One region of the Mesorhizobium sp. M6A.T.Cr.TU.014.01.1.1 genome, then DNA from elsewhere that is predicted to be linked to it. Evidence: predicted binding sites of a transcription regulator. Region 1 holds the regulator's gene; each other region holds the start of a gene.
The links. Region 1 encodes LexA, which represses DNA repair genes until DNA is damaged. Its sites were predicted from a motif close to TGTTCNNNNTGTGTTCNG; they were not measured.

Region 1 (3,208 bases):
AAAAATATGCGGCTGCAGCCGCACTCCTTTCCATCGCTGCCTATCTCATTTTTTCCGGCATCGCGGTCGCGGCTGAGCGCAGCTTCATCATGCTCGCGGTAATGCTTGTCGCCGTGCTGTTCGACCGGGCTGCGCTCACCATGCGCAATCTTACGATTTCAGCCATCGCCGTCATCGTCGTGTCGCCGCACGAGGTGGTCGGCCCAAGCTTCCAGATGTCCTTCGCCGCGACCGCGGCTCTCGTGGGCGCCTATGCCGGCTGGTCCGACTATCGTGCCGACAAGGCCACGGCGCCGCCACAACGACGGTCACCGGCCGCTTTCGTCACGCGGAAGCTCGTCGCTGGAACCGGCACCATCGCCATGACCTCCATCATTGCCGGCAGCGCCACCGCGCTCTTCGCCATCTGGCACTTCCAGCGCGTCTCGCCGCTCAGTCTGTTTGCCAATCTGGCCGTCATGCCGATCGTCACGGTCGTCATGTTCCTGGCGGTCGTCAGCGCCTTGGCAATGCCTTTCGGCTTCGACGGACCTTTCCTCTACATGATGGGCAAGGGGCTGACGGCCATGATTGCAATATCGGGATGGATCTCCGAACGTTCGCCGGTCGATGCAGTCGGGCTGATTTCGTTGCAGTCGGTTCTGCTGGTGACGGTCGCCCTGGTCATCGCCACGATGGCGACGACATGGTTGCGGCTTGCGGCACTTCCCTTTGCGCTTGCCGGCCTGCTGACGATTTCCGAGACGCGAACCCCCGACGTGCTGATCTCGGAGGATGCGCATCTGGTGGCGCTGCCGATCGGCGGCGGCGAACTTGCCGTCAACCGGGTGCGCTCGAACGAATTCACCACCGACAACTGGAAACATGCGCTGACTTCAGCGACCATTGTCGAGCCGGAGACGTTCGAAAAAGGAGACGTGCGGTTCGACATCGCCGACCCGGCCGACCTGCCGCCGGGAGCGCCTTTCTATTGCACTGCCGGCCTGTGCCTCGCCCGGCATCCGTCCGGCGCGATCATCGCGCTCGCCGACGACCGCAAAATCGCGCGGCCAGCCTGTGCCTTTGCGGACTTGATCGTCATCGACGATGCCACGGCCTATTATAATCCCTGCCGCAACCCGCTGGTCCTCGTCGTGACCAAACGGCAGCTCGCTCGCATGGGCAGTGCCGCCGTCTTTTTCGATCCGCTATCGGCGACGACGCGCGCAGAAATCCGTTTTGCCGTCAAACAGCCATATAGGCCTTGGCATGAGCAGCGGAGATTTTCGCGCGAGGCGAGGGGCCTGCCGCCATACCGTAAGCCTGAGAAACCCAAGAAAGCTGCCGTTCAGTAACGTCGGATCAATCCGACGAGCTTGCCTTGCACCTTGACCCGGTCCGGCCCGAAGATGCGCGTCTCATAGGCCGGGTTGGCGGCTTCCAGGGCGATCGAGGCGCCTTTGCGGCGGAACCGCTTCAGCGTCGCTTCCTCCTCGTCGACCAGGGCGACAATGATCTCGCCAGGCTGGGCGGTGTCGGCGTTGCGAATGATGACCGTGTCGCCGTCGAAGATGCCGGCCTCGATCATCGAATCACCCTTGACCTCCAGCGCGTAGTGCGCGCCGCCGGTGATCATGTCCGGTGGCACCGAGATCGAATGCGTCTGGTGCTGGATGGCATCGATCGGCACACCGGCAGCGATGCGGCCCATCACCGGGATGGAGACAGTGGCAACGACGTCGTCGTCATTGCCGGCCGCAGGCATGCGTGACGGCGCCGGCTTGATCTGTCGGCCGAGGCTGCCCTGCCCAAGGCTGCCCTGAATGACGCTCGGCGAGAATTTGCGTGCCGCATTGAGGCCGGGCGCGATCGAATCGGGCAGGCGCAGCACTTCCAGCGCGCGGGCGCGGTTGGGCAGCCGGCGAATGAAGCCGCGCTCCTCCAGCGCCGTGATCAGCCGATGGATTCCCGATTTGGACGCGAGATCGAGCGCTTCCTTCATCTCGTCAAACGAGGGCGGAATGCCGCTTTCCTTCAGCCGCTCGTGGATGAACATCAGCAGCTCATGTTGTTTGCGTGTCAGCATCGCGACCCCCAACAGAATCAGAAAAACAAACCCAGAACAAACACTATCTGTTCCAGTTGTGTTCCGCAACTGTTTAAAGTTTAATGAATGCGTTGACGTTTTGTTCAGCGTAGCATCAGCACGCTGCAGGCGGTGCCTGTCGCTGCGGGGGGAGCGAATGGCTCGCGCACGATCAGCCCGTTGGCGTCGGCCAGCATTCTGAGCATCGAGGAATCCTGGATGCCGAACGGCGTCGCCTTGAGCGTGCCGGCGTCTTCCTTCACCACGGCGCGTACATAGTCCTGCCTGATATCGTTGGCCGCCATGGCGGCACCGAGCCGCGCCTGACGCATGTCCTGCCGGTAGGCGCGTCCGCCAAGCCGCGCAAGCAGCGGCTTCAGGAAGAGCTGCGTGCAGACCAGGCTCGCCACCGGATTGCCGGGCAGGCCGATGCAGCGGATGTCGCCCAGCCGGCCGAACATCAGCGGCTTGCCGGGCCGCATGGCGATCTTCCAGAAATCGAGCGTCATGCCTTCGCCGGTCAGCACGTCGTGGACGAGGTCGTGGTCGCCGACCGAGGCGCCGCCCAGCGTGACGATGACGTCAGCCCCTGCGTTAACTGCCTTTTTCACCAGCGCGGCAATCGCCTCTTTGCGGTCGGGGGCGATGCCGAGGTCGAGCGCGCTGGCGCCGACCGAGCGGGCCGCGGCAGCGACGCCATAGGCGTTGGACGAGATGATCTGGTCCGGGCCAAGGTCGCTGCCTGGCGGCAGCAATTCGTCGCCGGTGGCGATGATGGCGACCAGCGGCCGTTTCACCACACTGACCTGCGGATGGTTGGCCGACGCTGCCAGCGACAACGCCGCCGGATCAAGCAGGCGGCCTTTCTCCAGCAGAACGTCGCCCTTCAAGAAATCGAGCCCGAGGCGGCGGATGTTGCGGCCTTCAACCGTCGACGCGGTCACTTCGATGCTGCCGCCGCCGAGGTCGCGGACATTCTCCTGGATGACGATGGTGTCAGCGCCTGCGGGAAGCGGCGCGCCGGTGAAGATGCGCACGGCCTGCGCCGGGCCGACTGTTCCGGCAAAGCCGCGTCCGGCCGGCGCCATGCCGATCACCGCAAGTGTTGCCGGCACGGAGGCGACATCCTCGGCCCGCACTGCA
Region 2 (3,208 bases), on a different contig from region 1:
GCGAGCCTTGCAGCGACGGCGGCGTGTAGCGGCCCTCGTAGCGCAGTTTAAGGAACTCGATCCGGCAAGCCAGCTGGTCGAACATGGTGATGCCCCACATGTCGGCGCCGGTCAGCGGCTTCGGATTGAAGCTCAGGTCCGAAACCGGCTGCGTCGGCGAGGTGTGGTCGCCCTCGATCGCGCCGCCCGGCGCCGGCACTTCGTTGATCGGGACGATCGGCTCGCCGCTGCGCCGGTCGAGCACATAGAGGTCGCCCTGTTTGGTCGGCCCGACCAGCGCCGGCACGACGCCGGCAGCCGTGGTGATGTCGACCAGCGTCGGCTGCGCCGGCACGTCCATGTCCCAGAGATCGTGATGCACGGTCTGCCGCACCCACCGCAATTGTCCGGTGTTGAGATCGAGCGCTGTGACCGAAGAGGAGAATTTCTCGTCATTGGCGCTCCGCCCGGCGCCGAGCTGATCCGGCGTCTTGTTGCCGAGCGGCACATAGAGCAAACCGAGCTTCTCGTCGGCGCTCGCCGTCGACCACATGTTGGGCGAGTTGTTGGTATAGGTCTGACCCGGTGCCAGTGGCGTCGTCTGGTCCGGATTGCCCGAATCCCAGTTCCAAATCAGGGCGCCGGTGTCGACGTCGAAGGCACGGATGACGCCGGACGGCTCCTGCGTTGAATAATTGTCGTTGACCGCGCCGCCGACGATGATCTTGTTGGCGACGATCAGCGGCGCCGACGTCGAATAATAATAGCCCGGCTTCGGATATGGCATGTTGGCGAGCAGGTTCAACGTGCCGCCTTCGGCAAATGTGGGACAGACCTGGCCATTCGCGGCGTCGAGCGCGATCAGCCGGGCGTCGGATGTCGGCAGATAGACGCGTGCTGCACAGGGCTGGCCGGCGGCGATTTTGGCATCGGCATAATAGGACACGCCGCGGCACGTCTGGTGCTGGCGGTCCTTGTCCAGCTTGACCTGGGGATCGAAGCGCCATTTCTCCTTGCCGCTCGCGGCATCTATGGCAATGGCGAAATTGTGCGGTGTGCAAATGTAGAGCGTGTCGGCGACCTTCAGCGGCGTCACCTGATAGGTTGTCTCAGTGACGTCGTCGGGCCCTTTCACGTCACCGGTGCGATAGGTCCAGGCCGGCTGCAAATTGGCAACGTTTTCGACGGTGATCTGGTCGAGAGGCGAATAGCGCTGGCCATACTGGGTGCGGCCGTAAAAATGCCATTCGCCGGCTGGCACGTTGCCGCCGAGGTCGGCCGTTGGCGTCACCTCATCGGTATTGAGTTCGCCGGCGATATCCTTTGGATCGGTTGTCATCGAATAGCCGGCGACGGCAAGCGACGCCAGCACCGCGAGGATCAGCGGCGCGCGTCCATCGGGACCGGTGAGCCCGCGCCGCGCCCACGGCGTCAATAGCCACAACGCGATAAGCACGATGATGCCGCCGCGCGGACCGAGTTCCCACCAGTCGAAGCCGATTTCCCAGACCGCCCAGCAGAGCGTGCCGATGACGATCGCCGCGTACAGCCACAGCGCCATGGATTTGCGCCTGTAGAGCAGCCAGCCAGCGACGAGGAAGGCGATGCCAGCAATGATGTAGTACCAACTGCCGCCCAGCGAAGCTAACCAGATGCCGCCGCCACCAAGCGCCAGGCCGATGAGGAAAAGGATGAGGGAGGTAACGACGACAGCCAAGACGATGCTCCTTCGACTGGTGCGCGCTTCGCAACGCGTCAATGGGCAACCCGGCATTGCGTTCCTGCCCCGAGCACAACTTTCTCCGGCCCGCCGTGGCTGTCAAGCAAGCTCCGCGTTTTAGGCGTGGACCCACAGCAAGCTCGACGTTTTGGGTCGCGGACCCATCCAGATTGTGGACTGGACTGAGAACAAAACGGAGACACTTCTGGCCTTTCGCTGCCGAATCACTACATTCGGGGGAGATGTCCGGCTTTTCGGAAGATATGCCTTTTTTTGACGAACCGAACGCGCGGCCCGTGGCCCCGTCGGGCATTGCTGCGCGCGCCATGGCTGCCCGCAGCGGCCACAACAATGCGCCCGATTATCTGAACGGGCTCAACCCCGAGCAGCGGCTGGCGGTGGAAACCACCGAAGGCCCGGTTCTGGTGCTGGCCGGCGCCGGCACCGGCAAGACGCGCGTCTTGACCACCCGCATCGCCCACATCCTCGCCACCGGTAAGGCCTTCCCGTCGCAGATCCTCGCCGTCACCTTCACCAACAAGGCCGCGCGCGAAATGAAGCAGCGCATCGGCCTCTTGATCGGCGAAGGCAATGTGGAAGGCATGCCGTGGCTCGGCACCTTCCACTCGATTGGCGTGAAGCTCTTACGCCGGCACGCCGAGCTTGCCGGGCTCAAATCCGATTTCACTATTCTTGACACCGATGATGTCGTGCGCCTGATCAAGCAGCTCATCCAGGCCGAAGGGCTGGACGACAAGCGCTGGCCGGCCAAGCAGTTCGCCCAGATGATCGACGGCTGGAAGAACAAGGGGCTTGGCCCCGCCGACATTCCCGAGGGCGACGCCCGCGCCTTCGCCAACGGCAAGGGCCGAGAGCTCTACAAGGCCTACCAGGAGCGGCTGAAGACGCTGAACGCCTGCGACTTCGGCGACCTCCTGTGCCATCCGATCCGCATCTTCCGCGCCAATCCGGACGTGCTGAAGGAATATCATAAGCGTTTTCGCTACATCCTCGTCGACGAATATCAGGACACCAACACCGCGCAGTACATGTGGCTGCGCCTTTTGGCGCAGCGGCCACAATCCTCCCCCCTTGAGGGGGAGGTGCCCGCGAAGCGGGCGGAGGGGGTTGCCGCAGAAGGCACCGCCAGAGCGTCGAGCATTGCCGCACGGACCCCACCCGGCCGGGCTTTGCCCGGCCACCCTCCCCTCAAGGGGGAGGGAAACCCGCGCCCGGCCACGGTTAATATCTGCTGCGTCGGCGACGACGACCAATCCATCTACGGCTGGCGCGGGGCCGAGGTCGACAACATCCTGCGCTTCGACAAGGACTTCCCCGGCGCCACGATCATCCGGCTGGAGCGCAACTATCGCTCCACCGCGCACATCCTCGGCACCGCCTCCCACCTCATCGCCCACAATGAAGGCCGCTTCGGCAAGACGCTGTTCACCGAAAAAATCGCGGAAGACGATGAGAAGGTGCATGTCCATGCCGCCTGGGATTCCGAGG
Region 3 (3,208 bases), on a different contig from region 1:
GTCCTCGTGGATGCGGTCGAGATGCGGCTCATACCAGAGCCTGACCTGTTCGAGATCAACAGGCCATTTTCCCGACCCGGTGCGAAGCTGCGAGAACAGCGTGACGAAACCCTGCCAGTCGTCGGCGGCGCGTTGCGGCGGCCGGTAGCGCGCCAGACCCATCGCTTCGTCGAGCGACGTGGCCATGGTGTCGACGATCTGCGAAGCTGCCGAAGGGCCGATGCCGGGCAAGAGCTGCAGCACGCGAAAACCGGCGACGCGGTCGCGCGGGTTTTCGGCGAAGCGCAGCACCGCCAGCACGTCCTTGACATGGGCGGCGTCGAGGAATTTCAGCCCGCCGAATTTGACGAACGGGATGTTGCGGCGCGTCAACTCGATCTCCAGCGGCCCGCTGTGGTGCGAGGCGCGAAACAGCACGGCCTGCGCCTTCAGCGCCGTGCCGGCCTCGCGCTCGGTCAGGATCGCCTGGCAGACGTAACTCGCCTGCTCGGCCTCGTCGCGAACGCTGACCAGCTTCGGCTTTTCGGCCGATTTACGCTCCGTCCATAGGTTCTTGGTAAAGCGCTCCGAGGCCTCGCCGATCACCGCATTGGCGGCGGCCAGGACGGTCTCGGTCGAGCGGTAGTTGCGCTCAAGCATGACGATCTCGGCCGGCCGCGCGAACTGTTTTGGGAAGTCGAGGATGTTGCGCACTTCCGCCGCGCGAAACGAGTAGATCGACTGCGCATCGTCGCCGACCACCGTCAGCCCGGATCCGTCCGGCTTGAGTGCCGTGAGGATCGAGGCCTGCAGCCGGTTGGTGTCCTGGTATTCGTCGACCAGAACATGGTCGAAGCGCCCACCCAGATGCGCCGATATCTCCGGCTCGCCCCCCATCTGCGCCCAGTAGAGCAGCAGGTCGTCGTAATCGAGCACGTTCTGCGCCTGCTTGGCCTCGACATATCGGGCGAACAGCGCCTTAAGCTGTTCTGCCCACCCCGCGCACCAGGGAAACACCGAACCCAGAACCTCGCCAAGCGGCGCCTGCGCGTTGACGGCGCGCGAATAGATCGCCAGGCACGTGCCCTTGGTCGGGAAACGGCCTTCCGTCTTCGAGAAGCCGAGTTCGTGCCGGGCGAGGTTCATCAGGTCGGCCGAATCCTCGCGGTCGTGGATGGTGAAGGCCGGATCGAGGCCGATCTCCAGCGCGTAGTCGCGCAGCAGCCTGGCGCCGATGCCGTGAAACGTGCCGGCCCAGGTGAGAGCATCGGTGATAACTGAAGCGTCCCGGCCGAGCACCTCGCCGGCGATGCGCTCGACCCGCTTGGCGAGTTCCGATGCGGCGCGACGCGAAAACGTCATCAAAAGGATGCGCCTGGGATCGGCGCCTCTGACGATCAGATGCGCAACGCGATGCGCCAGCGTGCTGGTCTTGCCGGAGCCGGCGCCGGCGATTACCAGCAACGGGCCAGCGACCTTGCCGTCGCCATGCTCGACGGCAAGGCACTGCTCGGCATTCAGCTTCGCGAGATAGGCAGGCCGGAAGGTCGAATCACGGGCAGCGAGGTTCATTGCCCATCAAGCATCGTTTCTGCTTTGTTCGCAACGGTTTCGACGTGAGAGTTGCGATCGACGCGCCGACCCTATTGACGCACCAGCCGATGAATTCGATCTAGCGCTCTGGCTCTACGCCCATCGCCGCCGACTGCCGCCGCAGCGACTTGTCGTCTTCGGGAGGTGGCAGCAACAGCGGATCGAAGTCGTCGGGCACTTCGTCGATGATTTCCCTGACTATGCGGTAGGCCACGTAGACGGCGGCCCCTGCTATGAGCAGACGGATCATGATTTTCTCCATTGGTGTGGACCAACCGAAGAGGCGGCTTTTTGTTCCCCCGTTCTCCAAACGCCCCGAGCTCTGCCTGAGCGTGCAACCAAATCGGCACCGTCTCGTTTGCCCGGTGACAGGAGGTTGCGATGAATAAGCTCTCAATCTTGCTGGCTTTAGCCGCAGCCCTGGCTGTGGCGGCTTGCGACAACAATATCCCGCCGACGAAGGCCCCCGGCACCGTCGATCAAAACCCGCAGGTCGACCCTGCACCCAAATCGATGTCAGGCGGTGATCAACCCGGCACACCGCCGGCACAGTGAACGCTGTGGGAAAAAATGGCCGGCGCCGCTTGGGAGGAGATGGCGCCGGCCAGGCGGGTATCAGGTCCGCCGCACACCTAGACATAGCTGAGTCTTGCCCTTGCGTCATGGTGCGATCGCTGAAGACGACCGCGTTGCACGGGCAATTAACTGACAAATGCGCAATTTTCGGATGCGAGTAGTCGATGCTCGCCAGGCGACGCGCCGTCGCTGCAGGTTCCCGGCCCAATTCAGAGTCGGCCCTCTGATCCGGCGAGGCCGGCGATTGGATCGATCGTCTTCCCCTCCCGCGGCATCAGGCAACCTGCCGCCGCCGGCCATTTTCATGCCTTATGCAACCAACCGGCGCTCAAGGTCTTGCGAAGCGCCGACGTCCCGTGCAAAAGCGCGGCCATGCTGATCATTAACGACCTTTCGCTCCGTATGGCCGGACGCCTGCTTCTCGATCATGCCTCGCTGACCTTGCCGGCCGGCAGCAAGGCAGGGCTTGTCGGCCGTAACGGCACCGGCAAGACCACCTTGTTCAAGGCGATCACCGGCGATCTCGCCTCCGAGACCGGCTCGATCAGCCTGCCGAAGAACACGCGCATCGGCCAGGTGGCGCAGGAAGCGCCCGGCACCGAGGAGCCGCTGATCGAGATCGTGCTCAAGGCCGACCTTGAACGCTCCGCATTGCTCGAAGAAGAAAAGACGGCGACCGATCCGCACCGCATCGCCGACATCCACATGCGGCTGGCCGACATCGACGCGCATTCGGCCGAGTCGCGCGCCGCCACCATCCTCGCCGGCCTCGGCTTTGATGACGACGCCCAGCGGCGGCCGGCCTCGTCCTTCTCCGGCGGCTGGCGCATGCGGGTGGCGCTGGCGGCAGTGCTGTTTGCCGAGCCCGATCTGCTGCTGCTCGACGAGCCGACCAACTATCTCGACCTCGAAGGCACGCTGTGGCTGGAAAACTACGTGTCGAAATATCCGCACACCGTGCTTCTGATCTCGCACGACCGCGACCTGCTTAACCGCGCCGTCAACTCGATCGTCCATCTCGACCAGAAGAAGCTGACCTTCTGGCGCGGCGGTTACGACC
Region 4 (3,208 bases), on a different contig from region 1:
TGATCGACTATGGTTTCCATGCGCCGACCATGTCGTTTCCGGTGGCCGGAACGCTGATGGTCGAGCCGACCGAGTCCGAGCCCAAGAGCGAGCTCGATCGCTTCTGCGATGCGATGATCGCGATATCGGGCGAGGCGGCCAAGGTGGCGAAAGGCGAATGGCCCTTGGCCGACAATCCGCTGGTCAATGCGCCGCATACCGCCGCCGAGGCGCTGGCCGGCCAGTGGACCCATCCCTATTCGCGCCTGGAGGCGGCCTATCCGGCCGGCGATGCCGACACATCAGCCAAATACTGGCCGCCGGTGTCGCGCATCGACAATGTCGCCGGCGACCGCAACCTCGTCTGCTCCTGCCCGCCGCTGTCGGAATATCTGGGCGCGGCGGAGTAGACCATGATCCCGAACCGAAGGTCAGCGCAGCAAAAAGTGGAATCCGGTCTTCGGACAAGATCATGGCCTAACAAGAAGATAGAAGCCTCAATCAGGCAGAACGCAAGGCCGGCGCGTCGGCCTTGCTCGCCTTGTTGTGGGAGATGACGCGATTTCGCCCGGCGCGCTTTGCCGCATAGAGTGCGGCGTCGGCTTCCGCCAACACATCGTCGAGACTGGTGCCGCCGGTCCCGCCGAAGCCGATGCCACCACTGACTGTGCTGCGCAACGGACCAAGCTGGGTGGCCACGACTTCCGTGCCGAAGGCGACGCTGATCTTGCTCGCAATGTCGTAAGCCTTCTCTTCCGTCATCCGCGACATGACCAGCACGAATTCCTCGCCGCCCAGCCGGAAGGCGTCGACGCCGGTCCTGGCGTATTTCCTGATGACAGCAGCGAAGCGGCGCAGAACCTGATCGCCGACCGGATGACCGAATACGTCGTTCGTCCTCTTGAAATGGTCGAGGTCGAACATGGCGACGGACATGAACGGACCGAAGACCCGCTCACCGTAGAGTGCCCTCAACGCCCGCCGGTTCATCAGCCCGGTCAATGGGTCGGTCATGGTCTCGGCCTTCAATTCGATCTGCGCCCGTATATGGTGCAGGGAGAGCGTCAGTGCCCCGAGCCCGGTCATGCAGGCGACCGCCACGACGGAGTTCAACCGTTCGGCCCAATTGTCGGGCGCAACGCCGAGCATCCATTGGCCCTTGACCAGCAGGACCGCGCCGCAAAGTACGAAGGATAGCGCACAGATGCCGCTCAGGAACGAAACGACCAGCAGAATCCGGCGATCGTCACCACCGCCCTTGATCCAGAACATCACCCCGATAAGCGAGAGCAGCGCCGTTACCGTCGCGTAGGTGACGATGAAACCGACACCGTCGAGGCCGAAATACGTCGCGCCTGCGCAAACAGCCATCGCAGCCAAGGTCGGCAGGATGGCGCGCCTGTAGTCGCGCACGCCGAGATACTGCATGGCCGACAGGCAGATGATCAGAAAGCCCAGGCTGAGAAGCGCAAGCACAATCTGGCAAAGCCAGGGGCTGGGATGCCTGGCATAATGCCAGAACAAGACCACATGCGCGACGAGCACGAGAATGCCGTAAGCCACCGTCAGGACGAAGCGGGCCTGCGGCGCGGCGAACCATATCGCAAACATGGTGATGCTGAGGCACATGCCCGACAGCGCCGCCGCGAGCAGGAGCGAACTGTAATCCAACATGCGTAAGCGACAGCCTCTTGAGAGTTCCGCTGCATTCTAGGTCGGCGGCAGTCCGCGGATACCATTTTCAGCCAACCTTCCGATGCAACCTTCGGAAAAGGTTTACAAAGCGTCGATGCGCTCGACGCATTTCCGCCGCTTGGTTGTCGAATGGTTTTGCGGTAAGAGGCTCAATCCTCGAACGTAACAGGAACCTCCGTCGCCTGCCCGCAAAAAGCGTGGCAGTATCGGGTGGTGATTCGCAGCATCGGAATCCAGGACCAGCATGGACGACAATAACGATCTTTTCGGCACTATGGACAAGCAGCCGCAACCGGTTCGCGCCACCGCGCGCCCGGCCGACCCGCTGGTGCAGGCGGCGAAGCGCCCGGCATCCCGCGACGGCAGCGAGAGCTACAGTGCCGCCGACATCGAGGTTCTCGAAGGGCTGGAGCCGGTGCGGCGGCGGCCCGGCATGTATATCGGCGGCACCGACGACAAGGCGATGCACCATCTGTTCGCCGAGGTCATCGACAATTCGATGGACGAGGCGGTAGCCGGCCACGCGACTTTCATCGATGTCGAGCTTTCAGCCGACGGATATCTGGCCGTGACCGACAATGGCCGCGGCATTCCGGTCGATCCGCATCCGAAATTCAAGAAGCCGGCGCTCGAAGTCATCATGACGACGCTGCATTCGGGCGGCAAGTTCGACTCGAAGGTCTACGAGACCTCAGGCGGCCTGCACGGCGTCGGCGTCTCCGTCGTCAACGCGCTGTCGGACCATCTCGAGGTCGAGGTCGCACGCGGCCGCCAGCTCTATCGCCAGCGTTTTTCACGCGGCGTTCCGGTGACCGGTCTCGAGCAGCTCGGAGAGGTGCATAATCGCCGCGGCACCAAGATCCGCTTCCATCCCGACGAGCAGATCTTCGGCAAGGGTGCTGCTTTCGAGCCGGCGCGGCTCTACCGCATGACGCGCTCGAAGGCCTATCTGTTCGGCGGCGTCGAGATCCGCTGGACCTGCGACCCCTCGCTGATCAAGGAGAAGGACACGACGCCGGCCAAGGCCGAGTTCCATTTTCCCGGTGGCCTAAAGGACTATCTAAAAGCGTCGCTCGGCGACGAATTCCAGGTCACCCGCGAAATCTTCGCCGGTAAGAGCGACAGGCAAGGCGGCCACGGCTCGCTCGAATGGGCGGTGACCTGGTTCGGCGGCGATGGATTCCTCAATTCCTACTGCAACACCATTCCGACCGGCGAAGGCGGCACGCACGAGGCCGGCTTCCGTAACGTCTTGACGCGAGGCTTGCGCGCCTACGCGGATCTGGTCGGCAACAAGCGCGCTTCGATCGTCACCTCGGAAGACGTCATGATCTCGGCGGCGGGCATGCTGTCGGTGTTCATCCGCGAGCCGGAATTCGTCGGCCAGACCAAGGACAGGCTGGCGACGATCGAGGCGATCAGGATCGTCGAGACCGCTATCCGAGACCCCTTCGATCACTGGCTAGCCGACAACCCGCAGGAAGCCTCAAAACTGCTCGAATGGGTGATCGCGCGTGCCGACGAACGGGTGCGC

Region 2: a site for LexA is predicted at 1,884-1,901, ahead of EN885_RS21465 (UvrD-helicase domain-containing protein). Genes of this name have one in related genera too.
Region 3: a site for LexA is predicted at 1,566-1,583, ahead of EN885_RS28065 (ATP-dependent helicase). Genes of this name have one in related genera too.
Region 4: a site for LexA is predicted at 1,831-1,848, ahead of parE (DNA topoisomerase IV subunit B). Genes of this name have one in related genera too.

The regions. Positions count from the first base shown of each region.
Region 1 covers NZ_RZPG01000017.1:124,670-127,877, forward strand. Annotated here, with positions in the region: gene EN885_RS20130 (ComEC/Rec2 family competence protein) at 1-1,334, shown strand, start outside; gene lexA (transcriptional repressor LexA) at 1,328-2,065, opposite strand; gene glp (gephyrin-like molybdotransferase Glp) at 2,170-3,208, opposite strand, start outside.
Region 2 covers NZ_RZPG01000019.1:84,407-87,614, forward strand. Annotated here, with positions in the region: gene EN885_RS21460 (glucose/quinate/shikimate family membrane-bound PQQ-dependent dehydrogenase) at 1-1,696, opposite strand, end outside; gene EN885_RS21465 (UvrD-helicase domain-containing protein) at 1,942-3,208, shown strand, end outside.
Region 3 covers NZ_RZPG01000032.1:19,625-22,832, reverse strand. Annotated here, with positions in the region: gene EN885_RS28065 (ATP-dependent helicase) at 1-1,551, opposite strand, end outside; gene EN885_RS33700 (hypothetical protein) at 1,652-1,822, opposite strand; gene EN885_RS33695 (hypothetical protein) at 1,954-2,127, shown strand; gene EN885_RS28060 (ABC-F family ATP-binding cassette domain-containing protein) at 2,521-3,208, shown strand, end outside.
Region 4 covers NZ_RZPG01000030.1:79,912-83,119, forward strand. Annotated here, with positions in the region: gene gcvP (aminomethyl-transferring glycine dehydrogenase) at 1-389, shown strand, start outside; gene EN885_RS27435 (GGDEF domain-containing protein) at 481-1,653, opposite strand; gene parE (DNA topoisomerase IV subunit B) at 1,919-3,208, shown strand, end outside.